3 regions of the Chelatococcus sp. KU-N122 genome follow, and region 3 is predicted to be linked to each of the others. Evidence: predicted binding sites of a transcription regulator. Region 3 holds the regulator's gene; each other region holds the start of a gene.
The links. The regulator PhoB, encoded in region 3, activates phosphate uptake and scavenging genes when phosphate is short. The targets are predictions, from matches to a motif close to TGTCATNNANCTGTCAT.
Positions count from the first base shown of each region.

Region 1: the regulator PhoB is predicted to act here: its motif matches at 1,769-1,785, upstream of ACZ5PO_RS18590 (HAD-IIA family hydrolase).
Region 2: the regulator PhoB is predicted to act here: its motif matches at 1,416-1,432, upstream of ACZ5PO_RS18615 (esterase-like activity of phytase family protein).

Region 1 covers NZ_AP043981.1:4,122,961-4,133,233, reverse strand. Annotated here, with positions in the region: gene phnE (phosphonate ABC transporter, permease protein PhnE) at 1-772, opposite strand, end outside; gene ACZ5PO_RS18595 (phosphate/phosphite/phosphonate ABC transporter substrate-binding protein) at 829-1,689, opposite strand; gene ACZ5PO_RS18590 (HAD-IIA family hydrolase) at 1,892-2,668, shown strand; gene ACZ5PO_RS18585 (MurR/RpiR family transcriptional regulator) at 2,689-3,519, opposite strand; gene ACZ5PO_RS18580 (PaaI family thioesterase) at 4,119-4,601, opposite strand; gene ACZ5PO_RS18575 (winged helix-turn-helix domain-containing protein) at 4,770-5,939, shown strand; gene ACZ5PO_RS18570 (PRC-barrel domain-containing protein) at 6,123-6,506, shown strand; gene ACZ5PO_RS18565 (hypothetical protein) at 6,622-6,951, shown strand; gene ACZ5PO_RS18560 (hypothetical protein) at 7,007-7,249, opposite strand; gene ACZ5PO_RS18555 (PDR/VanB family oxidoreductase) at 7,285-8,223, opposite strand; gene ACZ5PO_RS18550 (alpha/beta fold hydrolase) at 8,210-9,232, opposite strand; gene glnT (type III glutamate--ammonia ligase) at 9,241-10,273, opposite strand, start outside.
Region 2 covers NZ_AP043981.1:4,133,785-4,144,057, forward strand. Annotated here, with positions in the region: gene phnC (phosphonate ABC transporter ATP-binding protein) at 1-314, shown strand, start outside; gene ACZ5PO_RS18610 (phosphodiesterase) at 330-1,124, shown strand; gene ACZ5PO_RS18615 (esterase-like activity of phytase family protein) at 1,564-3,987, shown strand; gene ACZ5PO_RS18620 (aldehyde dehydrogenase (NADP(+))) at 4,177-5,700, opposite strand; gene ACZ5PO_RS18625 (fumarylacetoacetate hydrolase family protein) at 5,712-6,848, opposite strand; gene ACZ5PO_RS18630 (hypothetical protein) at 6,841-7,176, opposite strand; gene ACZ5PO_RS18635 (enoyl-CoA hydratase/isomerase family protein) at 7,179-7,946, opposite strand; gene ACZ5PO_RS18640 (extracellular solute-binding protein) at 7,943-9,076, opposite strand; gene ACZ5PO_RS18645 (CaiB/BaiF CoA transferase family protein) at 9,073-10,266, opposite strand.
Region 3 covers NZ_AP043981.1:4,335,967-4,346,239, forward strand. Annotated here, with positions in the region: gene pstS (phosphate ABC transporter substrate-binding protein PstS) at 1-698, shown strand, start outside; gene pstC (phosphate ABC transporter permease subunit PstC) at 837-1,835, shown strand; gene pstA (phosphate ABC transporter permease PstA) at 1,840-2,685, shown strand; gene pstB (phosphate ABC transporter ATP-binding protein PstB) at 2,682-3,503, shown strand; gene phoU (phosphate signaling complex protein PhoU) at 3,742-4,458, shown strand; gene phoB (phosphate regulon transcriptional regulator PhoB) at 4,474-5,172, shown strand; gene ACZ5PO_RS19545 (GcrA family cell cycle regulator) at 5,405-5,932, opposite strand; gene ACZ5PO_RS19550 (acetylornithine transaminase) at 6,586-7,788, shown strand; gene argF (ornithine carbamoyltransferase) at 7,812-8,759, shown strand; gene ACZ5PO_RS19560 (Hsp33 family molecular chaperone) at 8,756-9,808, shown strand; gene argE (acetylornithine deacetylase) at 9,850-10,273, opposite strand, start outside.

The sequences.
Region 1 (10,273 bases), 210 kb from region 3:
TCACGGTCAGCAGCTTGGGAAAATCCAGGAGATCGATCGCCGCCTTGATCTCGATGCCGATGCCGCCGGCTCCGACGATGCCGAGAATGGTGGAGGTGCGGACATTGGCTTCCCAGACGTAGAGCGAGACGGAGGACAGGTTCGGCAGCACCGAAGGGAGCAGCGCATAGGTGACGATCTTGGTGCGGTTAGCGCCGGTCATGGCGGCCGCCTCCAGAGGCGCCTTGGGCATGGTCTCGATCGCCTCGCTGTTCAGCTTGGCGATCACGCCCAGCGAATGCACGATCATGCCGAGCACGCCGGCGAAGGGACCGAGGCCCACCGCCGCCACGAAGAGCAGCGCGAAGACGATGGTGTCCACACCGCGAAAGCAGTTCAGGATCATCCGCACCGGCGCCGCCAGCAAGGGCGAGGGCGTCACGTTGTGCGAGACAAAAATGGACAGCGGAAAGGCGAGCAGCGTGGCAACCGCAGTCGCCACCGTCGCGATGGCGACCGTTTCGGCCGCCCGCAGCCAATAGACGTCGAGGTCATTGAGATAAGGCGGCCACGCCTTCGCGGCCCAGCTGGCAAGACGCGGCAACCCGGCAATCAGCGCCGCGGGATCCACTTCGGCGAGCTTCACGCATAGGCCGAACAGCATGATCAGCACTGCGGCGAGTGCCAGCCGCACCAGCACCGCCGGCGATGTGAACGGAATGCGGGGCTCGACATATCGTCCCGCGCCATCGCGAACCGGCGGGGGCCGCGTAAGTTGCCATATGTTGTGCATCTGATCCCACCCGCTGCACGGCCGGAGCGGCCCGGGCGCTCCAGCCGCCACGCCCGTCAGGCCTTGAGCACGCCGAGATCGCGCCCCATCCGCTCCAGCACCGCATAGGGCTCGTGCGTGGTCGAGCGGAACCCGGTGTAGGGATAGGGCAGCGTCGCGAGCTCGGCGGGCGTCAGTTCGTTGAAGGCGGCCTGAAGCTTGCTGGCCAATTCGTCGTCCATGCTCTTGCGCACGACGATGGGCTCGTTCGGCAGCGGCGCGGACTGCCACACCACCTTGTTGGCGTCGGCGGCCATCAGCCCGTTCTTGATCATGGTGTTGCGATGCGTGTCCCAGCCGGTGGCGAGATCCACCTGGCCATTGATCGTGGCCATCTGCGCGGCGGCGGCCGACGCGCCTTCCGCATACCGCCCGAAATAGGTCTTGGGCTCGATGCCGAGCGAACGGAAATAATGTGTCGGAACCATCCAGCCGGTGGTTGAGCCGGTGTCCAGCATCTGCATGGACATACCCTTGGCGTCTTCTGGGAACTTCTCGATCACCAGATCCCGCCGGGCGACAATCAGGCCGTGATAAGTCGGCTTGCCGTTCACCAGCATGACGTTGATCACGCGCGTACCGGAACTGTTCTTCGCCAGCACATAACCCCAGGGCCCGAGCTGGGCGAGATCCACCTGCTCGCTGCCGATCGCCATGGAAACACCGGCCCAGTCATTGGCCACGGTGAGGTGAAGGTCGGCGCCGATACGCTCGCACACCGAACGATACAGCGGCTCCCATACCTTGCGCGTCTCGGCCTGGGTCGGCTGCGAGGGCGCAAGTGCAACCTTGATGGTCTTGCGTGTCTGGGCGCTCAGGATGGCCGGAGCGCAGAGCATTGCGGAGGCCCCGATGAGAAGGGATCGGCGGTGGATCATGGTTCGTTTCCTTCGTGAAAAACGACTGCCGAGAACGGGTCGAGACGCCATGAAGACCCCGCAGACTTATGGATGCTCAGTGACATGACAATGACACTGAGGTAAACTCAAAAATGTGCATCACGCAATGAAATCGACGACATACTGAATTTACCTCACTCACGTGCCGCTGCTATTGAGCCTGGAGACATGCGAGGACGCGATGCGGCGGACGGTGATGACGGACGACACTGCAGGCCGACTGACGGACCTGGCGCACGCACGCGCCGCGCTTCAGGCCGCCAACGCGGTTCTTTTCGATCTGGACGGGACGCTCATGCGCACGAACGAGGTGATCGACGGTGCGCGGGACATGCTGGCCCGTGTCGGCGAGCGTGCCATGATCCTGTCCAACAACTCCTCGGACACAGAAGAGGAGTTGTCCCGGCACTTGGCCCGCTCCGGTCTCGACGTCGCTCCGGCGCGGATCGTGCTGGCAGGCATGGAAGCGGTCCGCTTCATCGCGTCACGCTGGCCAGGCAGGCGCATCATGATGCTGGCCCGCGAGCCCTTGGTCGCCCTGGCGCGCCGGCTCGGCCTCGTGGTCACCGACGAGGCGCCCGAGGTGGTTTTCGTCGCCCGCACCACGGCGTTCGACTATGCGATGCTGTCCCGAGCGGCCAACGCCGTGCGGTCGGGAGCGTCATTCGTGGTGGCCAACCCGGACCTGCGTCATCCCGGCGCCGGAGGCCGTCTCGTGCCCGAGACCGGCGCGCTTGCTGCGGCGATTGCAGCCGCATCGGGGCGTCAGCCCGCTCACGTCTTCGGCAAACCGCAGGCCGAGCTCTTTCAAGCGGCGCTTGCGCGACTGCGCCTCGCGCCCCATGAGGTCATCATGGTGGGGGACAATCCCGACACCGACGGGGCGGGCGCGCGCCGGCTCGGCATCCCCTGCATTCTTCTCGACGAGCGACTTTCGCTGCGCTCGCTCGTCGCGTGATCTGCGGGCTGCGGCGACGGCTATTTTTCGGTCGTCGGTCGCGTGCGCTTGGTGGCAATGACGTCATACGATTTCTGGATCGCGGCGAGCGATGTCTCCCATCGCGCGAGCGCCAGCCGCGCATAGAGGACATCTATGACAAACAGCTCGGCGATCCGGCTGGACAGCGCTTCCATCCGGTATTTCGTCTCCTGCGCCGCTGTGAACAGCACCACGTCGCAATATTGCTGGAGCGGTGACTTGCCGAAATTGGTGATGCACACCGTGCGCGCCCCCGCCTCCTTCGCGAGACGGGTGGCTTCGAGCGTCTCATGCGTGCGGCCCGAATGCGAGATCGTCACCGTGGCGACATGCGGACCGGTGAAGGCGGCGCTGACGGCCTGGCCATGGGAATCCGTCACCGCCTTGGTGATGAGACCGAGCCTGAGAAAGCGATAGGCCGCGTCCTCGGCAATGGGCGCGGACGTGCCGATGCCGTAGAATTCGATGCGCTGCGCTCCCGCGAGATAAGCCGCCGCGCGGTCGACGTCCGCCGTGTCCAGAACCTTGGCGGTGTCCTCGAGCGCCACCGCATGGCTGGCGGCGAACTTCGCCACGACGTTCGCCGTGCTGTCGCCCGGCACGATAGCCTCGTGCAGCAGGGCCCGCGAGATTGCGATCTCCTGTGCGACCGCGATCTTCAGCTCGGCAAATCCCCGCGCGCCGATCTGCTGGCACAGCCCGATAACCGACCCCTCGCTGGCCTGTACCGCGATCGCGATCTCGCTCGCCGACATTTCCAGCACGCGATGCGGCTGTTCGACCATGAAGCTCGCAATGCGCCGGGCCGTCGGCGGGAGCTCATCGAGCATGGCCTTGAACCGGGCGAGCGGGAATTCCAGCTGGGACATAAGCAACTTCCATAGCGATGGGCACGGCCAACGGATAGCAGATCGTTCCGCCGTCAGCGTTTCGCTTTTCAGCCATCCGCAGATTTCCAGCGCGTTTCGCGCGGACAGCGCAACCCGCCCTCGAGCGGATCGCACCGTCCGACGGCCGGAGGCGAAGCGCCGATCTCTCCAGCGCAAAGACCTCGACGAAGGTGAGCGACCTCCCCTCTCCTCGCGCGCTGGGGCCGCCGGCGTTGCCCGCGCATCTCGAACGTCTTGCTGGCCGTACCCGCCACCATGTCGAGGCGTCGAGCTCGAGCCCCCGGAGCCTATGGCCTCGGACTATAGAAGCATTGGCGCCGAGGGCGTGTTCGCGGCCCCCACGGCGCGATGAGACCACGACGCCTCCCCGCCCGCGCGCAGCGAACGAATTGGGCCCGTGGGCTCAGGCGCTCGGGGGCAGGAACGTCAGATCCACCACACTAAAGCAGGATGATTTTTCTTCGAATCACCCCATTCCAAGTCTTTGTTTTGAGCATGATCTTGTCCAAGAGCCGGTGTCCAATTCTTGGGATCAGGCTCTAACTCTGAAAGATCAGGCATGTCGTCGTGCCGTGGGCGAGCAGTCGGCCGCTCCGATCGGTGATCCGCCCCTCGGCCGTGCCGATGCGTCGGCCGCAGTTCAGGACGACACCCTCGGCCATGATCAGGCCCGTCTCCGGAGTAATGGGGCGGACGAGCGAGATCTTGAACTCGACGGTCGTCTGTCCGACGCCCCGCTCCAGCGTCGACTGGATGGCGAGGCCCATGCAGCTGTCGAGCAGCGTGGCCGCCAGGCCGCCGTGCACCGTGCCGGCCGGATTGAGGTGGGTGCCGTTGGGCTCGGCCGCGACGACGACGCGTCCGCGCGACACCTCGGTGACATCATAGCCCAGCGTCTCGGCGATCGTGTTGAGCGGCAGCGTGCCGTCGACGAGCCCTCCCACGAACTCCAGCCCGCTCATCTCCTTCTGCCGCTCGGCGCTGACGGTCCCATAGATCTTGTTCGCGGTACGGCTCTGCATCGGCTTATCCCGTGGTTTCTGGAGCAACACTCAAGGTGCCGCCCATCATCGCCGCGGCCGGGGCGTTGTCTCGCGGGATCCGGACTCCGTCGCTCGGGAGCCTGCTCATCCTGTTCGGATCTTCTATCGCCAGGGCATAATCAACCCGACGAATCGGAGTTTCGCTCTTTGGCAAAGAGGCCCATTTCGCTCACATCGGCCGAGGCCCGCGCCCTCTGGCTCGGCGCGCAACGTCTCGGCGAGACGGCACCGTTCGGCGACGGGCCGGAGGCCACCCGGCAGGCCGTCGCTCATCTCGGCTATGTGCAGATCGACACAATCAACGTGATCGAGCGCAGCCACCATCACATCCTCTTTACCCGCATTCCGGCTTACGCCCGCACCGACCTGGAACAGGCACAGTCGGTCGACAAGTCGGTTTTCGAGTACTGGGCACACGCGCTCGCCTACATACCGAGCGCCGACTATGGCTTCTTCATGCCGGCCATGGAGCGGTTCCGCGAAGCTCCGCCCAACTGGTTCGATCCCGTCGATGCGGCTGACTACGCGGCCCTGCTGAAGCGCATCCGCAAGGAGGGTGCGCTCTCGATCCGCGATATCGACGACGACGTGCTCGTCGAGAAGACCCATCCGTGGGGCAGCCGGAAGCCGTCGAAGCGCGTGCTCCGCCTCGCCTTCTTCGTCGGCGACCTCACCATCAGCAAGCGCCAGGGCATGCTGAAGAGCTACGAGCTCACCAGCCGGCATTTCGGCTGGCGCCGCCGCCCGAAGCCGGCAAGCGACGAGCAGTTTGCAGGCTATCTGCTGGCGCGGGCACTGCGCTCGCAAGGCATCGTCAGCCTCGATTCCATCTGCTTCGGCAATCTGTCGACGAAGAAGGCGGTGGCCGGCCTGATCGCGACGGCCGTCCGCCGCAAACGGCTCGTGCCCGTGCACGTGGATGGCCGTGATAGCGCGCAGCATTGGACGGCGCCGGAGGCCTTGGACGGCATGGCAGGGGTGGCCGGGATGGAGCCCGGCCCGCTCGTCCACATCCTGTCGCCGTTCGACCCGCTGGTGATCCAGCGCAAGCGCCTCAGCCTGTTCTTCGGCTACGAGCACCGCTTCGAGGCCTACGTGCCGCCCGCCAAACGGGTGCTGGGATATTTCGCCCTGCCCGTGCTGATGGGCGACGAGATCGTCGCCGCGCTCGACCTCAAGACCGACCGCACGGCCCGCAAGCTGCTCATTCAGCAGTGGACCTGGATCGTGGAGGAACGCCCGGAGCTGAAGGCCGCGATCGAGGCGGCCCTGGATCGCTTCGAGCAGTTCCAGTTGGCCGAGCCGCGGTCACTTTGAGGACGCGGCAGCGGCAGCTGCGAACGCCGACATCGCGGCCACCTGTGTCCAGCCGATCGGCAGGCTCGCAACTATGTCGGGCAAGGAACACAGGAACAACGACATCCGGCCCTGGTTGACGTGGTTCAATGGTCGCGCATGCGGGGTGCTGCCCGGCCAGTCAAGCAACCAGGGAGAACTGATATGGCCGAGTACCAACAGGTCGCGACCGACGAAACACGAAGCCTGATCGCCGCCAGCAAGGTCGAGGGTACCAATCTCTACAACAGCCAAGGCGAGAGCATGGGCTCGATCTACGATGTCATGCTCGACAAGCGCTCCGGAAACGTCGCCTACGCGATTGCGTCCATTGGCGGCTTCCTGGGAATGGGCGCCGACTATCATCCGGTGCCGTGGGAAAAGCTTCGGTACGATACACAGCTCGGCGGCTACAGATTGGATGAGACCATCGACCGTCTGAAGGCCGCCCCGACCATACCCGGCGACTACGCATCCGATCCGGACTGGGGGTCGACGGACCTCGGCTGGCGCGGGCGGGTCGATGACTATTATCGTCCCGTCCTCTGAGCCGTCCGCCGCGTCAAAGCCTGGAGCGCTTCTTGTGCGATGGGGCGGGTCCACGCAATCACTCAGCGCTCCAGCCCACCTCGGCTGGGGCCGCGGGAGGCGAGGCTGTCACCAGATGCGTACGTCGATCATCGCAACGATCGCGCTGCTGGGCTGCATCGCAGCCGCCCCCGCACGGGCTCAAGCGCCTCCCGAGGTCGAGGCCTGCCGGCTGGCCGGCCAAGCCGCGCTGAAGAAGCGGTCGCCCAGCCTCGACCAGATTACGGTCGAGCTCGACACGATCGCCGTTTCAAAGGCCGATTCCAAAGTCGGCGACACGCCGATCAAGGGCGTGGTGATGGGAGAGGCCTACCTTCAACGCGACAAGAGCGACAAGCCTGTCCGCTTCGTTTGCCTCCTGGGCAACGACAGCCAGGTCGTGTTCACGTTCTTCACGGAGCAGTGATCCGGCTGCGGTTGGCAGCCAAGCGAGCGGCGGCTACGACGGACCCTGCCATACCTTACTCAGCGGTGAGGGTGAGGCCCACGGCCCTGGCGAGCTTCATGAACGTGATGATGTCGAGGACCTCGCGACGATCGAATATCTCGACGAGCTCGTCGGTCGTGAGTCCCAGGGCCTCGGCTCCCTCCTCGAGACCGTAGGCAATCACGATTGCCCCGAGCGCATCGCAGGCGAAAAAGCCGTCGCCGCTCCGCAGCGCGAGCGAGAGATAGGCCGCACGCGCCTTCTGCCGTTCGGTCATGGCTGGATCGGCGCTTTCTCGCACGGCAGCCTCCGCTACAGGTCGAGGACGAGTTTCGGGCCGTGCACGCGGCCGCAACAGATGATCATCTCGCCCGCCTCCTTCTCGGCCTCGGTGAGGAACGTGTCGCGATGATCCGGCACGCCTTCGAGAACACGCGTCCGGCATGAGCCGCAGTAGCCCTGCGTGCAGGAGAACGCGACCGGCACGAACGCATTCATCAGCACCTCCCCCAGCCGGCACTCAGCAGGAACGTGGAAGGTCTGCCCCGACCGCGCCAGCATGACATCGAAAGCGCGATCATCGCCCACAGGCGCAAGCGGCTCACCGCTGAAACGCTCGAGATGCAGCGTGCGTCCCTCGCGGCCGGCGATCACGGCGGCGGCCTCGATCATCTCCGCCGGTCCGCAGCAATAGATGGCGGCATCGGCCGGAGCGGCGGCAATCGTCGCGGCCAGGTCCATCCGCCCTCTCCGGTCCTTGGGGAAGAGATCGACGCTTTGTCCCTGGGCGAGCCTGTCGACGAAGGCCATGGCGCGGATCGCACGCCCCCCATACGCGAGCGTGTAGCGCCGACTGTCGGCGCCGAGCGTCTCGATCATCGGCAGGAACGGAGTGATGCCGATGCCGCCCGCAATGAACAGGTGGTGCTCCGCCTCCACCATGGGGAATTGGTTCTGCGGCGGGGAAACGGGCAGCCGGTCACCTCGCCGCAGCTGACCATGGATCTCGGACGAGACGCCGCCCTCGCCCATGCGCAACACGGCGATGCGGTAGGAGGTGGGATCGAGAGGGCTGCCGCAGAGCGAATACTTGCGCGTCCGTCCCGAGGGGACGCTCACATCGACGTGCGCGCCGGCCGTCCACGACGGCAACGGCGAGCCGCCGGGATCGGCCAACGTCACGCCCACGACGCCCTCCGCGAGCGGCGTGATCTCCGTGACGGTGAGGGTCAGGGTTTCAGGAGGTGGCATCGATCGCCTCGTCCAGGAGTTCACGGATGGCCGCCTCGACTTGGCGGCTCTCGTTGCGATGGCGCCCCGGCGCTCCTGCGACATGGCCCAGGGACGAATGGATCGGACGCAGCTCCGCCCCCGGCACGGCCGCCACCTCGAGCGCATTTTCGTCCAGGGTGAAGTAGCGATCGGTATCGCAGGGCATGGCGATCACCCTGGCCGTCACGCGCGCGAGCGCCCGGCGCCAGTCGCCCGACATCCCGGGAAGGCACCCGACATCCGCGCTCTGCCAGGTGCGGAGCTTGTGGATCAGGTTCGCCGCGTCCCAGGCGAGATGGTCGTCCTCCCACCATTGGAGCAGCTCCTCCACCGAACCGAAGCCCAGGCTCCGCCAGAGCTCGTCGCGGAAGAACGCCGGCGAATAGGCCCATCCCGCATAGACGCGACCGAAGGCCCGCAGGCCCTCCCGGGGCGGCTGCGCATACGCCCCCGCCGCCCACGCCGGATCGGCCATCAGGGCCGCGCGCACGCCTTCCAGGAAGACATGGTTCTGGGGCCAGCAGCGCGCGGCGCCGCAGACCGGCAGGATCGCACGAACGCGCTCCGGCCAAGCCGATGCCCAGCCCCAGGCCTGGAGCGCGCCCATCGACCAGCCGTAGATCAGCCTCAGCGTCGCGATGCCCAGATGGTCGAGGAGGAGCCTCTGGGCCCGCACGTTGTCGAAGAGCGTGAGCGCGGGGAACGCGGCCCGCTCGACGGGCGTCCGGGCGTGCGACGGGGACGACGCGACACCGTTGCCGAACATGTCGACCGCGACGATGAGGAGGCGGGCGGGGTCGAACGGTCGCCCCGATCCGATCAGGCCATCGAAGGAGCCGCTCGTGCCGGTGAAGTGAGAGCACAGCAGCACGGCATTCCCGCCGGCCTGGTCGATGCGCCCCCAACGGCGAAAGGTCAGCGTCACGTCGATCCTGTCGCCACGTTCGGTGGCGAAGTCGGGGATCGCGAACCGCTCCAGCGTCGTCATCCCCTTGCTCAGAACAGGTGGCTGTAGCGCTCCGTTTCCCACCGGCTGATCGACTGGTGGTACTCGTTCCACTCGTTCGTCTTGTAGGTGACGAACTCGTCGCGCAGCGCCGTTCCGAGCGTCGCCTCGATCAGCGGATCGGCGGCGAAGGCCTGCACGGCTTCGAGCAGCGTCTGCGGCAGAAACGCAATGCCGCGCTTGGCGCGCTCGCCCTCGGAAATCGTATAGAGGTTGTCCTCGTTGGGCAGGCCCGGGTCGATTCCTTCGCGGATCCCTTCGAGGCCGGCGGCAAGCGCCAGCGCGGCAGCCAGATAAGGGTTGACCGCGCCATCGGCATTCCGGCTCTCGCAGCGCCCGCCCCCCTGGGGCACGCGCACGGAGTTGGTCCGGTTGTTGGAGCCGTAGGAGTTGAACACCGGAGCCCACGAAAAGGTGGTCATCGCGCCGCGCCGCACCAGCCGCTTGTAGCTGTTCACGGTCGGCGCGAAAGCCGCACAGAGCCCGCGGCCGTGCTTGAGGATGCCGCCGATGAAGTTGTAGCCGAGCTCCGTCAGCCCGTAGCCGCGCGGATCGTCGGCCGGATCGCACGCAAAAACATTCGCTCCGGTTCCGAGATCGAAGAGCGACATGTTGAAATGCGCGCCGTTGCCGGTCTTGTCGGCGAACGGCTTCGGCATCATCGTTGCGACCAGACCTTCTTCCTTGGCGTAGTGCTTGGCCATCATGCGGAAGAACGTGAGCCGGTCACACGTGGTGAGCGCGTCGGCATAACGAAAATCGAACTCGAACTGCCCGTTCGCGTCCTCGTGGTCGAACGAGTAGAGATCCCAGCCGAGGCCGTTGATACAGCTCGCCATTTTGTCGAGCCAGTGAAAATTGTCGAGGAAGCTCCGCACGTCGTAGCAAGGCTTGGTCAGCTTGTCGTCGGCGTGCGGAACGACCAGAGATCCGTCCTCAGCCTGCCGCAGAAGGAAGATCTCGCATTCCACACCAAGGTTGAAGCCGAAGCCGAGCTCCGCCGCCTGCTCGAGCGCTTTCTGC
Region 2 (10,273 bases), 200 kb from region 3:
CGGATTCGCTCTCGGGCGGCCAGCAGCAGCGCGTGGCGATCGCCCGCGTGCTGGCCCAGCAGAGCCGGCTCGTTCTTGCTGACGAGCCGGTGGCCAGTCTCGATCCGGCGTCGGCCTCCAATGTGCTCACCGTGCTTCGCGAGATCGCTCGCGAACGGGACATCGCCGTGCTGTGCAGCCTGCACCAGACGGATCTGGCCCTGCGCTTTGCCGATCGTATCGTGGCGATGCGCCAGGGGCGCCTCGTGCTGGACGAGCGGGCGGCCAACCTCACCGCCGGGCAGCTCGACGGCATCTATGCGGACGAGAGCTGACGGGACGACGGGCCCATGCTGATCGCCCAATTGTCGGACTTCCATTTCTCGCGGGCGCCATTGTTCGGCGCTCGCGTGGACGTGGCGGCGATGGCGCGGCGGGTGGTCGACGCCGTGCTGGGCCTTCCGACGCCGCCCGACGCGGTGATCATGACCGGCGACCTCGCCGAGCACGGATTGTCCGACGAATACGAGGCGCTCCTGACGGAGCTTGCCCGGCTGCCGATGCCGCTTCTCGCGGTGCCGGGCAATCATGACCGGCGTGAGGCTTTCCGGCAGGCGTGGGCGCGGCGCTACGACGTCCCGGCGCAAGGCCCCCTGCACGTCTCGACGCGAGTCGGCGAAGTGCGCCTGATCGGGCTGGACACGCTGGTGGAGGGGAGCAGCCACGGCCAGCTCGACGAGGCGGGCCTGTCGTTCCTGTCGCGCTCGCTCGAGGAGGACCGGCACGCCTGCACCCTGCTGTTCATGCACCATCCGCCGATCGCGTGCGGCATTCCGGCCATGGATCGCATCCGTCTGCTGGACGGGGCGGCCGCGCTGGAGGAGATTCTGCGCGACCACGAACAGGTGGAGCGCGTTCTGTGCGGCCATGTGCACCGGAGCATCCAGATGCGCTTCGGGACGACCATCTGCGTCGTCGCCCCCTCGGTGGCGCATCAGGTCGCGCCGGACTTCCGCGACACGGGTCGCATGGCTCTCACGCTCGAACCACCGGCGTTTCTGCTGCATTGGATCGCCGGCCGGCAGGTGACGTCTCATCTGCTGCATGTCGAGCCGGCCATCACCTTCTCCAACTCGATGTCTTGAGCGTGATCTTCTCCGGAACGTCTCCGATTTCAAGGATCATCGCCGAGAGCATATCTTGGCCGGTTGAGCCCATCTGGTCGGATTGACCTGTTCCGAGTTCTTGAATCCGGGTGCTTCTTCTTCGGCTGGGCGAGCCCACCCAATCGTGGAACGCCCCCGACCGGCAGCCGGAGCTGGCCGGTTCGCCTTCGAGCCGTCGCCTCGCTCGACGCCGCTTCGCGTTTCTGAACGTTTCTGAACTGTGGCCAGAATGAGACTAGCCCGCCGCAAACTGCCCCGGGCCTCATCTTTTGTCATGGGGCTGTTGCACCTGCCCCCGATCAGTCCCGCATTCCAAGGATGGGGGCTGACGATGTTTTTCCGCGCGCTTCTTTTTGCATCCGCGTCATCGCTTGCAATTCATAGCGTAGCGCAGGCGCAAACCTATACGACGCCGCATGTGGCGACCACCGGCCTGCCCACCTCCATCAATGTCGACGGCATCACCTTCACCAACCAGGGACTGCTCGGCGCCGGCCGCTTTCCGGCGACGGCGCGGGACTTTCTGGGCGACACGCTCGGCTCGTTCTCAGGCCTCGCCATCGACCCCTATTCGTGGCGGATGACGCCCGGCGGCGGTTATACGGCGACCTTGCTCGCCCTTCCCGATCGCGGCCGCAACGATCCGGCCGCCAGCCCGCCTATCTATTCCGACTATGCGGCGCGGCTGTTCAAGTTCCAGATGGCTTTTTCCCCTTACGCCGGGCCCAATCTTCCGGCCGCGACGAGCTCGCAGAGCCAAGTGCAGCTCACACCGAACGGCGGCATGGTCCTCCGTGACGACCAGGGCCGGACCTTCACAGGGGCCGATCCCGGCAGCGGCACCACGCTCCTCTATGGCCGCCCGGCGCCGAGCCCGGCGGCCGGAAGCCTCGGCGCCGGGCGCATCGCCATCGACGCCGAAGCGGTCGCCTTCAAGACCGACCGGTCGTTCTACGTCAGCGACGAATACGGGCCCTCGATCTTCTACTTCGATGCCAACGGCAATCTGAAGGGCTCGATCCCCGTTCCGCCGGCGCTGATCCCGCGCACCGACGGCACCGTGAACTTCAACTCCATCACCGCGCCGACAACGGGGCGTCGCAACAACCAGGGCCTCGAGGCGCTCGCCGTGAGCCCCGACGGCAACAAGCTGATCACCGTCCTGCAGAGCTCGGCCATGCAGGACCTGACCGACTCCCAGCAGCAGACCCGCCTCAACACGCGCATCCTCGTCTATGACATCTCCAGGACCGCGACGCCGACGGCGCCGGTCGAATCCTACGTGCTGCAACTGCCGACCTTCACCCTGAACGGCAACGGCGGCCCCGCGAACCGGACGGCGGCGCAGAGCGAGATGGTGGCGCTCAACGACCGGCAGTTCCTCGTGCTGGCGCGTGACGGCACGGGGCAGGGCGCGGCCCCCGGCACGCCGATCATGACCAAGTCGGTCTATCTCGTCGATGTGAGCCAGGCTTCGAACATCGCGGGCTCGTCCGCGGAAACCTCGCCCTCAGGCCAGATCGCGACGGCCGGCAAGCTCAATCCCGCCATCACGCCGGCCCGCTCGGTCGAGCTCGTCAACATGGTCAACTCGACCCAGCTGGCGCGCTTCGGCCTCGGCCTCAACAATGGCGCGCCGGGGCAAGGCCCGCAGTCGAGCCTGACGATTTCGGAGAAGTGGGAGGGCATGGCGCTGGTGCCGACCCTGGTCGAGGGCCGGCCGAACGACTTCTTCCTGTTCGTCTCCAACGACAACGACTTCCTGACGACCAACGGCTCCATGCAGGGCCAGCCCTACAATTCGGGCCAGAACAACGACAACATGGTGCTCGTCTACAAGCTCACGTTGCCGACCGCCGTCGACCCGCTGTTCCTCAAGTCGATGCGCGAGACCGCTCCGCTCATCCTCGCGCGCCTCAACGCCGGCGCCCTGGGCCTGGGCCAGAGCGCCGCCGCGTCCGTCGCCGACCAGCTGCGGGCGATCCGTCGGGCGGAGGGCTCGGCCTGGGCGAGCCAGGGCCTGTCGGCGTGGGTCGGGGGCCGAGCGGAGTTCGGCGCCGGCCTGATCCAGCCCGAAACGATCGGCGCCGACAGGACGCTGTTCGGCGGCACCGTGGGCCTCGACTACGGCTGGAACGAGTTCCGCGCGGGCGTGGCGGCGACGGTCCAGGGCGGCCAGCTCGGTGATGGCGCGCGCGGCCAATACGACATCTCGGCGTCGATCGCCCCGTCGCTCTACGCCGGCTACTTCGGCGATCCGTTCTATATCTACGCGTCGGTCAGCGCGGCGCCGAACGTGAAGTTCTCCGACATCCGCCGTTTCGGCGCTTACGACCTGGTCGGCGTCGGCCGCACCAACGTGGACGCCTATGCCATCGATGCGGAGGCCGGCTATAAGCTGAAGCTGGGCGCGCTGCGGCTGACCCCGTTCGTCGGCCTGACCTATGCAACGGCCAACGTCCGCGGCTTCACCGAGTTCGGCGCCGCCGGCGGCAACGTGACCTATCCGAGCCATTGGGCAAACGCCACGACGCTGCGTGTCGGTGGCGAGGTCGCAACCACGTTCAACGGGCTCACGCCGTCGCTGCGGGTCGCCTACAACCATCTGGTGAATGGCGACACCAAGCTGGCGTCGGTGAGCCTTGCCGGCGTGTTGAGCCCGATGGCGACGCAGACCGTGGCCGTGCCCGGCTTCGACACCAGCTCGGTGGCGATCGGCGTTGGCCTGCAAGGCGACATCTCGCCGAGCATCGGCTGGCGTGTCGGCTACGACGCCAACATCGCGACCAAAGGCGGCGACGTCGCCCACGTCGTCACGGCCGGCCTGCGCATCGGCTTCTGAGCCTGCACGTCGGGCGCTCTGGGCCCGCCCTCCGTCGAGGGCGGGCCATCCCGCGGGATGACGGGCAAGCTGACGTTCTCCGCAGCGCTTCCCGACCGGGCGGAGCTGCCGATCGCAAAGCGCTCCAGATTCAAAAGGTTATGAGCATTTTTCCGCCATTGGATGGATCGCCATCCAATGGCGAAAGCTCTAGCCCAGCGCCTCCGGAAGCAAGCCCCTGGGCATGTTCTGATAACAGACCGGGCGCAGGAAGCGCCGGATCGACAGCGTGCCCACCGACGTCGCGCCGAAGTTGGTCGACGCCGGGTAGGGGCCGCCGTGCACCATGGCGTCGGCCACCTCGACCCCCGTCGGGAAGCCGTTGGCCAGCACGCGGCCGGCCTTGCGCTCGAGGATCGGCAGCAGCTGACGGCCAAGCGGGACATCGCCGTCGTCCAGCTGCAAGGTGCAGGTGAGCTGCCCCTCGATCGACTCGGCCAGCGCGACCATCTCCTCGGCATCCGCGACCGTCACGATCAGGCCGAGAGGACCGAAGACCTCTTCGCCCAGATGCCGGTCCGCCAACCAGGCGGCCCCGGTGGTGCGGAACAGGCTGGGCTTGGCACTGCGCTGGTCGCTCGCGCCTGCCAGCAGCGTCTCGACCGAATTGGCGGTGGTGAACCGGTCGCGCCCCTGCCGGTAGGCTGCGGCAATCCCGTCGGTCAGCATGGTCTGCGCATCGACCGTGCGAAGCGCCGCGGCCGCGGTCGCGGCAAAGTGCTCCGCATCGTCCCCGGCCGACAGGACGGCGATGCCGGGATTGGTGCAGAACTGGCCCGCGCCGAGCGTCAGCGATGCGGCCCAGTCGCGGGCGATGGGCTCGGCTCGTGAGGCTGCGGCCTCGGGCAGAACAAAGACCGGGTTGACCGAGCCGAGCTCTCCGAAGAAGGGAATAGGCTCCGGCCGCGCCGCGCACAGGTCGAACAGCGCGCGCCCGCCGCCGAGCGACCCCGTGAAGCCCACCGCCTTGATTGCCGGATGGGTCACCAGCGCCTCGCCCACCCTGCGGTCGCCCCCCTGGATGAGGCTGAACACGCCGTGCGGCACGCCGCTGCGGGCGATCGCGGCGTCGATCGCCTCGGCCACGATCTCACCCGTGCCGGGATGGGCGGAATGCCCCTTCACCACGACGGGGCAGCCCGCCGCCAGAGCTGCCGCCGTGTCCCCGCCGGCGACCGAGAAGGCCAGCGGGAAGTTCGATGCGCCGAAGACGGCGACCGGCCCGATCGGGCGCTGCACCATGACGAGCTCGGGCCGCGGAGCGGGCTTGCGGTCGGGCAGCGCCCAATCGTGACGGCGGTCGAGATAGTCGCCCCTGCGGATATGGTCGGCGAACAGCCGCAGCTGGCCGGTGGTCCGTCCGCGCTCGCCCTCGAGACGGCCCTGCGGAAGCCCGGTCTCCTGCGTGCCGATCTCGGTGATCTCAGCCCCGCGAGCCTCGATTTCGTCGGCGATGGCGTCGAGGAAGCGCGCACGCTCTTCGCGCGAGGTGGCAGCATAGGCGGGGAACGCCGTAGCGGCTGCGCGACAGGCCTGATCGACCAGCTCCGGGGTGCCCGCGGAGAATTGCCGGACAGGGCCATGCGCCGGGCTCGAGGGAAAGGTTCGGGCGGCGCCGACGCGCGCGCCGGCGATGAAATGCTTGCCGTGCAGGGACAGAGTGGCGTGGGTCATGGCGATCATCCTCAGATCAGGCCGCGGCCGGCAAGGTTGGTCATCAGCGCGCGGATGCCGAATTCCCAAGGCGGGCATTGGGTGGACAACCGGACGGTATTGACCAGCACGCCGAGACCTGGGGCCGAGATCGTGACCCGATCGCCGCGCTTATGGGTGAAGCCCTCGCCCTTCACGTCGCGATCCTCGGTCGGGGCGAACAGGGTGCCGAGATACAGCATGAGACCGTCGGGATACTGGTGATGACGCCCGACGGTCTGGCGCACCAGATCCTCGGGGTCCCGGCTGATCTCGGCCATCGAGGAATGCCCTCTCAGCTCATAGCCGTCCTCGCCCTCGACGGTCAGCGTCAGCTCCGCACGGCGCACATCGTCCAGCGTGAACCTGTCGTCGAACAGACGGATCATCGGCCCGATCGCAGCCGAGGCATTGTTGTCCTTGGCCTTGGACAGGAGCAGGGCCGAGCGCCCCTCGACGTCACGCAGGTTGACATCGTTGCCCAGCGTGGCACCGACGATCCGCCCGCGCGACGACACGGCCAGCACCACTTCTGGCTCGGGGTTGTTCCAGGTCGAGATCGGATGCAGCCCCACATCGGCGCCGGAACCGACGGCGCTGAGCACCTGCGCCTTGGAAAAGACCTCGGCATCCGGGCCGATGCCCACCTCCAGGTATTGCGACCACATGCCCTCGACGATCAGCGCGTCCTTGACGCGCATTGCCTCGGCGGAGCCGGCCCGAATGTTGCGCAGGGAGTCGCCGATGACGGCCCCGATACGGGCGCGGATCGCCTCGGCCCGCGAGGGGTCCCCACTGGCCTTCTCCTCGATTACTCGTTCCACCATGGAGCGGGCGAAGGTCACGCCGCAGGCCTTGACGGCCTGCAGATCGCAGGGGGCGAGGATATGCCGTACGGCCAGGTCGCCCGGCGTGCCCGCCGCGATCCCGTCGAGCCTGCCGAGGTCACGTCCTGGTGCGTTTCGCACGAAACCGGCGGGATCATCCGTCTCGCAGATTTCGGAGACGGTCGCGGCCCCCTTGCAGGTGATGTCGATCACCCGGCCGTCGCGCAGGGTGACCACGGCGGGGCCCGAGACCTCGGGCAGCCAGACGCGGCCGAGCCACAGGCCCGAAAGATCGTCAATCATGCTGCAACCTCCCCATCTTCGTTGGTCGATGGCCGCTGCCGGCTAGAGCATTTCGCCATTGGATGGACCCATCCAATGGCAGAGAAATGCTCATAACCTTTTGAATCTGGAGCGCTTCTTTTGCGATCGGGTGAGTCCACCCAATCGCGAAATGCTCCAGAGCGTGATCCCAAGAAGTGGACACCGGTTTTTGGACAAGATCATGCTCAAAACAAAGATTCGGAGCGGGGCGATCCGACGATAAATCATCCCGCTCCAGGTACGGACGATGCGTTTCATCCAGCCCGGCGCACCGGCGGAGCCGGAGCATGCGAAGATCGACGCTCATGCTCAACGCCTCCGAAAGACGGGGGGCCGCTTCGCGCCGAAGGCGGCACGGCCCTCATGGGCATCTTCGGTCGCAAAGCAGATCGTCTGCAGGTCGCGCTCATAGGCGATGGCCTGCTCCAGCGGCATGTTGAAGGCGGCAGCCAGATTGGCCTTGGCGGTCTCGGCCGCGATCGGCGCGCGATCGGCGATCTGGGCGGCTATCTCGACGGCACGAGCGCGCAACGCATCCGGCGCGGTCACTTCGCTGACCAGCCCCCACGACAGGGCCTTGGCCGCGTCGATGGCCTCGCCGGTCATCACCATCAGCGCGGCATTCGACGGGCCGATGGAATGCGCGAGCAGCGCCGTCATGCCGCCGCCGCCGATCCAGCCGAGCTTGATCTCGGGAGCGGCCATGCGGGCCGTGTCCGCGGCGAGGCGAATGTCGCAGGTGAGCGCCATCTCCAGCCCGCCGCCGAAGGCGTAGCCGTTGATCGCGGCGATGGAGGGCTTCAGCAGGGCGCGCACGGCATCGCAATATTCGGTGCGATTGCGGAAGTCCCAAGGGGTCGCATAGGTCTCCAGCAGGGAGATGTCCGAGCCCGCGCAGAAGGCCTTGCCGGTGCCGGTCAGCACCACGGTCCGCACCGTATCGTCGTCGTTGCAGCGCGCGACGGCCTCGACCATCAGCTCGGCCATCTCCGGTGTCATGGCGTTCAGCTTGTCGGGGCGGTTGTAGGTGATGATGCCGACACGGCCTTCGATTTCGAATGTCAGCGGTGCGCTCATGCCCCTGCCTCCTGTGCGGCGCGGTGCGATGCCCGGACCATCTCCTCCAGCCGTCTTGCCAGGGCTGCGGGCGCCGTCCGGGCGGCGAAACCGTCACGGAGCGCAGCCGAGGCCGCGCTCTGGAAGGCGATGTAGCCGTCATGCCGCGGCCGGATCGATGCGGCTTCCAGCGTTGCGGCCGTATTCTGGAAGAAGCCCCCCGTGGCCGCATTCACGGCCGGGTCGAGCCAGGCCTCGCGCGTGCCGGGCTGGCCCTCGTTCTGCGGGATGAAGCCCCGTTGGGCCTCAGCACTCATCAGCCACAGAAGGTGGGCGCGCAGCTCGTCGTTCACTTGGCAGCGTGTCGAGACCGCGATGCCCGTTCCGCCGAGGATCGAGCCCGGCGGCATGCCCGCCGCGATCCGCGGGGCATCCGCGAAGCGAAGCCGCACCGTGCGGGCGGGGGCGGCATAGTTCACGTAGCCATAGATCAGCGGGCAGAGCGCCACGTCGTCGTGGCCGCCCGACATGTGCTCCAGAATGCCGATCGGGTTCAGCTCCGCGACCGACGCCGGGCTGCGGTCGGCCAGATCGGCCAGGATAGCGAGCGCCTGCACGGCGGCCGCCTCCGGCACCCAGACGTTGCCGTCGCGCAGATCCAGCGTGCGGTCGATGGCCTGCGCCACCGACAGGAACGACAGCAGCGCATGCGGCCCGGCGAGCGACAGCGCCACCTTGCCGGTCGTACGCGAGAGGTCGGCGACGTCCGCCCATGTCACCGGGGCCTGGGCGATCAGATCGGATCGGAGCGCCATGACCTGCGTGGCCGCATCGAGCGGGAGCGCCCAGGCGCGGCCGGCCATGACATAGCTCGCCATGCTGGGGCCGATGGCGCGGCCGGCCATGGCCTCGAGGTCGCCGGCCGCAAAGACCTGATCCAGCGGGCGCAGGCAGTCGTGCGACAGCGCCTCGCCCAGATGCGGATGATCGAGCACCACGAGGTCGTAGCGCGCACACAGCACCCCGATCGGGGCGCTTTCAAAGCCCTCGAGCGGCTGCGCCTCCCAATCGATGGGACCGCCGGCCCTGGCCGCGGCCTCGAGCGCGTGACGCCCGCGTGGGTGATCCCACGTCAGCCCGCGGAACCTCATGCCTCGCCCCTGCCCACGGCGCCGGCCGCGATCAGCGCCGCGATCGCTTCGGGGCTGTAGCCGGCGGCTGCGAGCACTTCGTCGGTGTGCTGGCCGGTCAGCGGCGCGCCATAGCGCAGCTCGGACGGCGTCTTCGAGAACTTGATGGGAAAGCCCGGCGTCTTCACACGGCCTTCGGTCGGGTGCTCGTAGTCGATGAAGGTACCGTTGTGGATCACCTGCGGGTCGGCCACCAGGTCGGCATAGCCATAGACCGGCGCGACCCAGATGCCCTCGGCCTCGAGCCGGGCCAGCGCCTCGTCGCGGCTGTATTTGCCCACCGCCTCGCGCACCAGCGCGAAGGTGGCGTCCCGATCCTCCCAGCCCGCCTTCATCTCGTCGAGCCCCTCGAAGCGGGGCTCGTCGAGCGCGCGGGCGAGGCCGGGGAAGTTCGGCATGGCCAGCGCGATGTAGCCGTCCTTCGCCGCAAAGATCCCGTAGGGCGAGCGGATATAGACATGGGCGTGCGGTTCGGCGCTGCGGGTCTGGGGCTTGCCGCCCACGGTGAAGACCGACAGCTCCTGCATCTGGATGGTGGCGATGGCGTCGAGCATGTTGACCTCGACCTTCTGGCCCTCGCCCGTGCGCTCGCGGTGCAGAAGGGCGGCCAGCGCGCCCTCGAACGCCGTATAGGCGGTGATCGCATCCACCAGGTACTGGCCGGCCGGCTGGGGCGGCTCACCCTCGCGGCCGGTCGACATCATCGCCCCCGACATGGCCTGCAGCAGCAGATCCTGCCCGGGACGCCTGGCGCTCGGTCCGTCCTCGCCATAGCCCGACATCGACACATAGACGAGGCGGGGATTGATCGCGGAGAGGCTTTCATAGTCCACGCCCAGTCGTGCGGCGACGCCGGGGCGATAGTTCTGGATGAAGACGTCGGCTTGTTCGACGAGCTTATTGAGGACGGCCTTGCCGCCCTCGGTCTTCAGGTCGATGGCGAGCGAGCGCTTGTTGCGATTGAGCGAGAGGAACGAGACGTTGATCTTGTTGCCGGTCAGGCCGCCTGCGGGCGCATGACGCTGCCATTCCCCCGCGAGCGGCTCGATCTTGATGACGTCGGCGCCCAGATCCCCCAGCCGTTGCGCGGCGAAAGGCCCCGCCATGGCGATGGAGCAGTCGAGCACCGTATAGCCGCCGAGAATACCCATGGTGATC
Region 3 (10,273 bases):
ACGGTCCCACGCTCGCCAAGATCTTCCTGGGCGAGATCAAGACGTGGGATGACGCCGCCATCAAGGCGCTCAACGCCGGCGTGAACCTGCCGTCGACGGCGATCGCGGTGGTTCGTCGTTCGGACGGCTCCGGCACCACCTTCAACTTCACCGACTACCTGAGCAAGGTGAGCGCGGACTGGAAGTCGAAGGTCGGCTCCGCGACTGCGGTCGAGTGGCCGGTCGGCCTCGGCGCCAAGGGCAATGAGGGCGTGGCCGCCAACGTCGCGCAGACCAAGGGCTCGATCGGCTACGTCGAGTATGCCTACGCCAAGCAGAACAAGCTGCTTTTCGCCAAGATGAAGAACAAGGACGGCAAGGTCGTCGGTCCCGAGACCAAGTCGTTCCAGGCGGCCGCCGCCAATGCCGACTGGAGCTCGGTCCCGGGCTTCGGCGTCATCCTGACCGACGAGCCGGGCGCCGACTCCTGGCCGATCACGGCTGCCACCTTCATCCTGATGCACAAGAAGCCGCAGGACGCGGCGGCGGCTGGCGAAGCGCTCAAGTTCTTCGGCTGGGCCTATGCCAAGGGCGCCGGCCTCGCCGAGGAGCTCGACTACATCCCCATGCCCGACAAGGTCGTCGGCCTGGTCAAGAAGGAATGGGCTCAGGTGGTCGACGCCAGCGGCAAGCCGGTGATGCCGGCGGCCTCCAACTGATAGTCGATCTGTCGAATGCGGCAAGGCGGTAACGCCTTGCCGCGTCATTTCACTTCGATCATGCGTCCCGCCTTCGCCCCGTTGGGTCTCTTGAGTGAACGCGGGTAGGGCATGTCCGACGTCCGGGAACGATCACCGATGGCTGATGTAGCGCTGAACTCCAGTACGGCCGAGCCGGCGGCGAAAACCGTCGACCGCGCGTCGGTGCTGCGGGGCTTCCGAATGGGGGACCTCGCCTTCTTCAACCTGACGCGCGGCGCCGCCTTTCTTGTGCTGGTGCTCCTTGGCGGCGTCATCATTGCCCTGATCGCCGGCGCGCTGCCCGCGCTGCGGGAGTTCGGTTTCGGCTTCATCACATCGCAGTCTTGGAACCCGGTGACCGAGAAGTTCGGCGCCCTGGCGCCGATCTACGGCACGCTGGTGACCTCGCTCATCGCCATGCTGATCGCCGTTCCCGTGGGCCTCGGCATCGCCATCTTCCTCACCGAGCTGTGCCCGCCGTTTCTGCGCCGGCCGATCGGCATCGCCGTGGAGCTCCTGGCCGGCATCCCGTCGATCATCTACGGCATCTGGGGCCTCTTCGTCTTCGCGCCCTTCCTGCAGGGGACCTTGCAGCCGTTCCTGATCTCGGTGTTCGGTAACGTTCCCGTCCTGTCGTCGATCTTCGCCGGCCCGCCTTACGGCATCGGTATCCTCACCGCCGGTCTCATCCTGGCGATCATGGTGCTGCCGTTCATCACCTCGATCTCCCGCGACGTGTTCGAGACCGTGCCCCCGGTGCTCAAGGAGGCCGCCTACGGCGTAGGCTGCACCACGTGGGAAGTGATCCGCAACGTCGTCATCCCCTACACCCGCGTCGGCGTGATCGGCGGCGTCATGCTGGGCCTCGGCCGGGCCCTGGGCGAGACCATGGCGGTCACCTTCGTCATCGGCAACGCCCACAAGATCTCGGCGTCGATCCTGCAGCCGGGCACGACGATCTCGGCCACAATTGCCAATGAGTTCACCGAGGCCGTGGGCGATCTCTACACCTCGTCGCTGATCGCGCTCGGCCTGCTCCTCTTCGTCATCACCTTCATCGTTCTCGCATTCGCGCGGCTCATGCTGCTGCGTCTCGAAAAGCAGCAGGGGAAGTGAGAGCATGACCGCGCGCGTATCATTCGCGGGGCGCAAGCGCTCCAACGGCGTCATGATGGGTCTTTGCTGGGCCGCCGCAGCCTTCGGCTTGACCTGGCTGGTGATCATCCTGGCGACCCTGCTGTGGGAGGGCTTCAGCGGCCTCAGCGCCGCAGTGTTCACCCAGAACACGCCGCCGCCGGGGTCGGCCGGCGGTCTCCAGAATGCCATCGTCGGCAGCCTGATCATGACGGTCATCGGCGTCCTGATCGGCACGCCCATCGGCATGCTGGCCGGCACCTACATGGCGGAATATGGCCGGCACACCAGGCTGACGACCATCGTCCGCTTCATCAACGACATCCTGCTCAGCGCCCCCTCCATCGTCGTCGGCCTCTTCATCTATGAGGTCCTGGTGGTGCAGATGGGCCACTTCTCGGCAATCGCCGGTGCGGCGGCGTTGGCGGTCATCGTGATCCCCGTGGTCGTGCGCACCACCGAGGACATGCTGCTGCTGGTTCCCAACCCGTTGCGCGAGGCGGCCTCGGCCCTTGGCATGCCGCGCCACTTCGTCATCCGGCGGATCGCCTATCGGGCGGCTCGCGCCGGCATGATCACCGGCGTGCTGCTCGCCATCGCCCGTGTCTCCGGCGAGACCGCGCCGCTGCTGTTCACCGCGCTCAACAACCAGTTCGGCAGCACGAACCTGAACGGGCCGATGGCGAGCCTTCCGGTCGTCATCTTCCAGTTCGCTCTGTCGCCCTACGCGGACTGGCAGAAGCTGGCCTGGACTGGAGCGCTCATCATCACTCTAGCCGTGCTGACCCTCTCCATTGCGGCGCGCGTGCTTTCTGCGAGGACCCAGAAATGAGCGAATCCAGCGTCTCCGCCATCGAAATCGCGGCCTCTAAGCCGGCGGCCTCCAATCAGGGCCTCAAGGAGAAGATCTCGGTCCGCGACCTGCGCTTCTACTACGGTGACTCGCTGGCGCTGAAGGGGATCAACCTCCCGCTCTATGACCGCAAGGTCACCGCCTTCATCGGGCCTTCCGGCTGCGGCAAGTCCACCCTGCTGCGCATCCTGAACCGGATGTATGATCTCTACCCGGGGCAGCGCGCGGAGGGCGAAGTGTTGCTCGACGGCGACAACATCCTGGCGCCGAAGCAGGACCTGAACATCCTGCGCTCGCGGGTCGGCATGGTGTTCCAGAAGCCGACGCCGTTCCCGATGAGCATCTACGACAACATCGCCTTCGGCATCCGCCTGTACGAGAAGGTGCCGAAGAGCGAGCTCGACGACCGCATCGAATCCTCGCTGCGCCGCGCGGCGATCTGGGACGAGGTGAAGAACAAGCTCAACGCGAGCGGCTTGAGCCTCTCGGGCGGTCAGCAGCAGCGCCTGTGCATCGCCCGTACCGTGGCGATCCGTCCCGAGGTCATCCTGCTCGACGAGCCGTGCTCCGCGCTGGATCCGATCTCGACGGCCAAGATCGAGGAGCTGATCGACGAGCTCAAGAGCGACTACACGATCGCCATCGTCACGCACAACATGCAGCAGGCGGCGCGCGTGTCCGAGAACACGGCCTTCATGTATCTGGGAGAGCTGGTCGAGTTCGGTCCGACGTCGAAGATCTTCACGTCGCCGACCGACTCGCGCACGCAGGACTACATCACCGGGCGCTTCGGCTAGAGCGCTTCGCGGTTGGGTGGACCCACCCAATCGCAAAGGAAGCGCTCCAGGTGAAAAGAGTTGGAGCATTTTTCTGCAATTGGATGACCTCATCCAATTGCGAAATGCTCCAGGGACGGCGCCTCCGGTTCCGGTCGCGGCGGAGGCATTTGAATATCGAGACCGAGAGCATGTGGGTCTTGGCGAGCCGCCTTTGACCAATCAGCACCATGCTTGAACGAACCAGGAGCAGAGTGCGATGACCGAGCATACCGTCTCCGCCTTCGACACCGAGCTGTCTTCGCTGCGGAGCACCGTGGTGGAGATGGGCGGCTTTGCCGAAAAGATGTTGGACGACGCGACGCGGGCGCTCGTACGCCGGGACACCGAGTTGGCGCAGTCGATCATCGCGGCCGACATCCGTCTGGACAATCTCCAGCGCGAGGTGGAGGAACGTGCGGTCCTGACCATTGCGCGGCGCCAGCCGATGGCCGTCGACCTGCGCGAGATCATCTCCGCCATCCGTGTCGCCGGCGACATCGAGCGGATTGGCGATCTCGCCAAGAACATCGCCAAGCGCGCGGTGGCCATCGGCAGCCAGTTCCAGCCGCCGAAGATCGTCGTGGGCGTGCAGCACATGAGCGATCTGGTGCAGGAGCAGCTCAAGGACGTGCTCGACGGCTACACCCAGCACGACGCCAACGTCGCCCTCGAGGTCTGGAACCGGGACGGCGACATCGATGCGCTCTACACCTCGCTGTTCCGCGAGCTGTTGACTTACATGATGGAAGACCCGCGCAACATCGGCTTCTGCGCGCATCTGTTGTTCTGCGCCAAGAACATCGAGCGCATTGGCGATCATACGACCAATATCGCTGAAACCATCAACTACCTCGTTACCGGCGAGCCTCTGGGCCCGGAACGCCCCAAGGCCGACAAGTCGAGCTTCACGACGATCGACGCGACGAAGAGCTAACGGAATGGTGGGGGGATGGGGACACGCATTCTGATCGTCGAGGACGAGGAGCCGTTGAGCCTGCTGCTGAGGTACAATCTCGAGGCGGAAGGCTATGACGTCGACACGGTGTCCCGGGGCGACGATGCCGAGATCAGGCTGCGGGAGCTGGTGCCCGATCTCGTGCTGCTCGATTGGATGTTGCCGGGCTTGTCCGGCATCGAGCTGTGCCGGCGCATACGCTCCCGACAGGAAACGGAGCGGCTGCCGGTCATCATGCTGACCGCGCGTGGCGAGGAAGCCGAGCGTGTCCGCGGCCTGGCGACCGGGGCCGACGACTACGTCGTCAAGCCGTTTTCGGTGCCGGAATTGCTGGCGCGCGTGCGGGCGTTGCTGCGGCGTGCCAAGCCGTCCCACGTCGCCAACCTGCTGACGGCCGGCGACATCGAGCTCGATCGCGAGACGAGGCGGGTGCGGCGTTCGAGCCGCGAGCTGCACCTCGGGCCGACGGAGTTTCGCCTGCTCGAATTTCTGATGCAGAGCCCCGGACGGGTGTTCTCCCGCGAACAGCTGCTCGACGGCGTGTGGGGCCACGACGTCTACATCGACGAGCGGACCGTGGACGTGCATGTCGGCCGCCTGCGCAAGGCGATCAACCGGCCCCGCAAGCCCGATCCGATCCGCACCGTACGCGGCGCCGGCTACGCCTTCGACGAGACCTTTGCGCGGGATTGAGGTTGTGCGGGGCGCCGATGTCGCGCCCCGTCTCTGCCCGTCTGTCGCCGTCATGACCACGGGCGAGCCCCCCTCATGACAGCGGGGAAGCGCACTTCAGATTCGACAAGTTGACGTGCGTCTACCCGATCAGATGGGCTCATCTGATCGGGTAGACATGCTCCAGATTCAAAACGTTATGAGCATTTCTCTGCCATTGGATGATCTCATCCAATGGCGAAATGCTCTAGCTCTAGCGCCTGCGCCGCTCGGGCGGCTGATAGGCGATGCGGGCGTGGTGGCTGCAGTAGGGCTGCCCGGGGGTCGTGCGATTGCCGCAGAAGCGGAACTCGGCCGACGTCGGATCTCCCAGCGGCCAGCGGCACATGTTCTCGCGCAGCTCCGTGATCGTCACGCGCTCGGACATCGGCACCACGACATCGGGCAGCGTCCGGGCGGCCGGCGGCGCGTACTCGTCGGGCTCGATACGCATGCTGACGGCGAGCACGGTATTGCCCTGGACGGCCGGGCCATGGGTCGGCCGCGCTGTCGCTACGGCGGGGCGGGGGGGCGTCCCCACGCTCTTGCGGGGCTTGGGCGTGCCGGACGCCGGCGCCTTCGCCCGTCCCGAGAGGCCCAGGCGATGGACCTTGCCGATCACCGCGTTGCGCGTGATGCCACCCATGGCCGTTGCGATCTGGCTGGCGCTCAACCCCTCGGCCCATAGCCGCTTCAGCAGCTCGACGCGGTCATCGCTCCAGATGTTTCCAGGATCGTTCATCCGCCCCTCCGTGCTCAGCGCCGCCATTGGGAATCCCTCCGCGATTGCGCACGCTCCTCGTCGCAGCGCAGCGGGACCATCACCAATGACCGGTTTACCCACGACATGTCGTGGTTCACACGCAGGACCATACAAGATGACGCAAGTCTGCGCCAAGACCGGCCCCGGTGCGGTGGATGTTTTCCCCAGGAAGGTGACGAAACCGAGTCCGAATGCGCCCGTTTTGCGCCGCCAATGTCGCTATTGCAGCAACAATCGAAATCGCCGCCGTCCGAACCTGTGCATAAAATCGAGGCGCGTTGCAAAAGCCGCTCGCCGTACCAATGTACGCTTTGAAATTGACAGCCGGAGCCGGGTCCCTAGAATAGAGGTAGTGCCGCCCCCCGCTGGGCGGCACTTTGATTTTTGGGGATTTCGCTGGCCGCAAGGCCGTCCGAATTCACGCCGCTGCGGAGCGCTTGCCGTTTGCGTGGGGCCACGCGGCCGGGACGAAGCACTCCAGATTCGATGTGCTGGAGCGTCCATGCGCCCGGATGACGCCATCCGGGCGGGAGCCGCCACCCAGCCGCGGACGGCGGCTTCGACATGCGGATCGGCTCTTGCGAACATCAGCCGATTGAACCGAAGTGATCCCGCATGAGGAGATCCGACCCGTGACCTCGCCGCTTCTGCCGACCTTTGCGCGCGCCGATCTGCAATTCGACCGGGGAGAGGGCTTGTGGCTCGTCACGCGTGACGGCGAACGATATCTCGACTTCGGCGCCGGCGTTGCGGTGAACTCGCTTGGTCATGCCCATCCTCACCTGGTCGAGGCGCTGACCACCCAGGCCACCAAGGTCTGGCATACGTCGAACTTGTATCGGATCCCCGAGGGCGAGCGCCTGGCGCAGCGGCTGGTGGACGCCACCTTCGCCGACCGCGTGTTCTTCACCAATTCGGGCGCCGAGGCGCTGGAATGCGCCATCAAGATGGCGCGCAAGTATCATGCGGCCAACGGCGAGCCCGGGCGCTACCGCATCATCACCTTCGAGGGGGCGTTCCACGGCCGCACGCTGGCCACCATAGCGGCCGGCGGTCAGGCCAAATACCTGGAGGGTTTCGGCCCCAAGGTCGACGGCTTCGATCAGGTGCCGCTGACCGATGACGACGCGCTCAAGGCCGCGATCGGGCCGGAGACGGCGGCCATCCTGATCGAGCCGATCCAGGGCGAGGGCGGCGTCCGCGTGGTCGATCCGGCCAAGCTGAAGGCGCTGCGCGCCCTGTGCGACCAGCATGGGCTGCTGCTGATCTTCGACGAGGTGCAGACCGGCGTGGGCCGGACGGGCAAGCTCTTCGCCTACGAATGGTCCGGCGTCGCGCCGGACATCATGGGCATCGCCAAGGGCATCGGCGGCGGCTTCCCGCTCGGTGCCTGCCTGTCGACCGAAGAGGCGGGCAAGGGGATGACCGCTGGCGTGCACGGCACCACCTTCGGCGGCAATCCCCTGGCCATGGCGGTCGGCAACGCGGTGCTCGACGTGATCCTGGCGCCGGGCTTTCTGGAGCACGTGCGCGCCATGGGCCTGCTGCTGAAGCAGCGGCTCGCGGAGATCAAGGACCGCTTCTCGTCGCTCATCGTCGAGGTGCGCGGCGAGGGCCTCATGCTCGGACTGAAGATGAACGTTCCCAACACGGATTTCATCGCGGCGGCGCAGAAGCAGCATCTGCTGCTGATCGGCGCGGGCGAGAACACCGTCCGTCTGCTGCCGCCGCTCATCATCGGCGAGGCCGAGGTCGCCGATGGGATCGAGCGGATCGCGGCCGCGGCGCGGCAGCTCGAGACGGACCTGCGGGGCGAGAGGCGGGGAGCAGCCTGATGAGCCCCAGCAAGAAGGCCGTCATGAACGGGGGCGGCGCCCGGTACGCCGGCGAGCAGGCTCGTCACTTCCTGGACCTCGCCGATTTCACCGGCGCGGAACTGCGGGTCGTGCTCGACGCCAGCGCGCGCCTCAAGGCCAGCCGTCGCAAAGGCGAGCCGCCGCTGAGCCGGCCGCTGGTGGGCAAGACGCTGGCCATGATCTTCGACAAGCCGTCGACCCGCACGCGTGTGTCGTTCGATCTCGCCATGCGCGAGCTCGGCGGCGACGCCATCATGCTGACAGGGGCGGAGATGCAGCTCGGGCGGGGGGAATCGATCGCCGATACCGCGCGGGTCATGTCACGCTACGTGGACGCCATGATGATCCGCATCCTCGACCACGATGCCATGCTGGAGCTGGCCCGGCACGCCACCGTGCCGGTGATCAACGGGCTCACCAAGTGCTCGCATCCCTGCCAGATCATGGCCGACGTGCTGACGTTCGAGGAGCACCGGGGGCGGATCGAAGGCCGCAAGGTGGCCTGGTCGGGTGATGCCAACAATGTGTTGGCCTCGTGGATTCAGGCCGCCGCACGGTTCGATTTCGAGCTCGCCATCGCCACGCCGCCCGAGCTCAGGCCGAGCGACGAGCTGCTGGCCCTGGCCGATGGGCGCGTCTCGCTGACGACCGATCCGTTCGAGGCCGTAAAGGGCGCCGAGGCCGTCGTCACCGACTGCTGGGTGTCGATGGGCGACGAAGACGAAGGCCGCCGGCACAATTTGCTCAGGCCCTACCAGGTCAATGCCAAGCTCATGGCCTCGGCGGCCGAGGGCGCCATCTTCATGCACTGCCTGCCCGCCCATCGCGGCGAGGAGGTGACCGACGAGGTGATGGACGGCAGCCAGTCGGTGGTCTTCGACGAGGCCGAGAACCGGCTGCACGCCCAGAAGGGCATCCTGGCCTGGTGCCTGGGGGCCGTCGAGGGATGAGCGGCGGCAACCGCCCGTCCGTGTCGGAGGGATCGGACGCGCCGGCGAGGCTCGGGAACGACGAGGCCCATGCCGGCGACGACCGTGTCCTGCCGTTCGCCATCGAAGGGCTCGACGTGCGCGGGCGCGTCGTGAAGCTCGGTATGGCCGTTGACCGGATCCTCGGCCGTCACAAGTACCCTCCGCCGGTCTCGCGCGTGCTGGGCGAGGCCACGGCACTCACCGTCCTGCTCGGCGCCTCGCTCAAGCTCGAGGGCCGCTTCCAGCTGCAAACCCGGTCCGACGGTCCGATCGACATGATCGTCGTCGATTTCGATGCACCGGACCGCGTGCGGGCCTGCGCCCGCTTCGACGCCGGGCGGTTGGAGCAGGCGACGGCGGATCATGCGCTCGATACGGGGGCGCTGCTCGGCAACGGCCACCTGGCCATGACCATCGATCAGGGCAGCGAGGCCAGCCGCTATCAGGGCATCGTCGCCCTGGAGGGCCAGAACCTCGAGGACGCGGCCCACCACTACTTCAGCCAGTCGGAGCAGATCCCGACCCGCATTCGCCTGGCGGTCGGTGAAGAAATGGTGCCCGGCGAAGATGGCGGCCATTTCCGTGCCGGCGGCCTGATGGTGCAGTTCATGCCCAAGGCGGAGGACCAGCTGCGCCGCGCCGACCTGCCGCCGGGCGATGCGCCGCCCGGTGCGGGCGGCGAAGACGCGATGCTGGACGAGGAGGACGATGCCTGGACCGAGGCGCGGCTCTTGGTCGAGACGACCGAGGATCACGAGCTGATCGATCCGACGGTGTCGAGCGAGGGCCTGCTGTTCCGCCTGTTCCACGAGCGCGGGGTCCGCGTGTTCACGGCCCAGAACGTCCATGAGGCGTGCCAATGCTCGCGCGAGCGCATCATGGGCATGCTCACGCGCTTCAGCCAGCAGGAGCGGCGCGACATGGTGGGTGACGACGGCCGCATCGGCGTGACCTGCGAATTTTGCTCACGCCACTACGATCTCGATCCGGTCGAGGTCGAGCGCGAGGTCAGCGCTGCCTCGCGCTGAGACGGACCTTTGACGGCTGGGCCGGTTCTTCCGGCCCAGCGTCACTGCCGGCTGATCTCGTCGGCCAGCCGGCGCAGGAACAGCTCCCCCGCGTTCAGATCCGCCAGCGTGATGAACTCGTCCGCCTGGTGGGCCTGGTCGATCGATCCCGGTCCGCAGACGACCGTGGGGATGCCTGCATTCTGGAAGTGTCCCGCCTCGGTCGCGTAGGACACCGTGATGGTGCGGTTGCTGCCGGCAAGCCGCAACGCCAGTGCCTCCGCCGGCGAGCCCGGCCGAGGCGCAAGGTGCGGGACGGCCACTTCGCAGATCGTTTCGATCGTTGCGTCGGGCGCGCCGCGTCGCATCCGCTTCAGGACGACATCGGTTGCGAAGCGGTCGAGCTCGGTCACCACCGCCTCGTGCGTGCGTCCGGGCAAGCCGCGAAACTCCCACAGGAACTGGCATTGGGGAGCGAGGATGTTG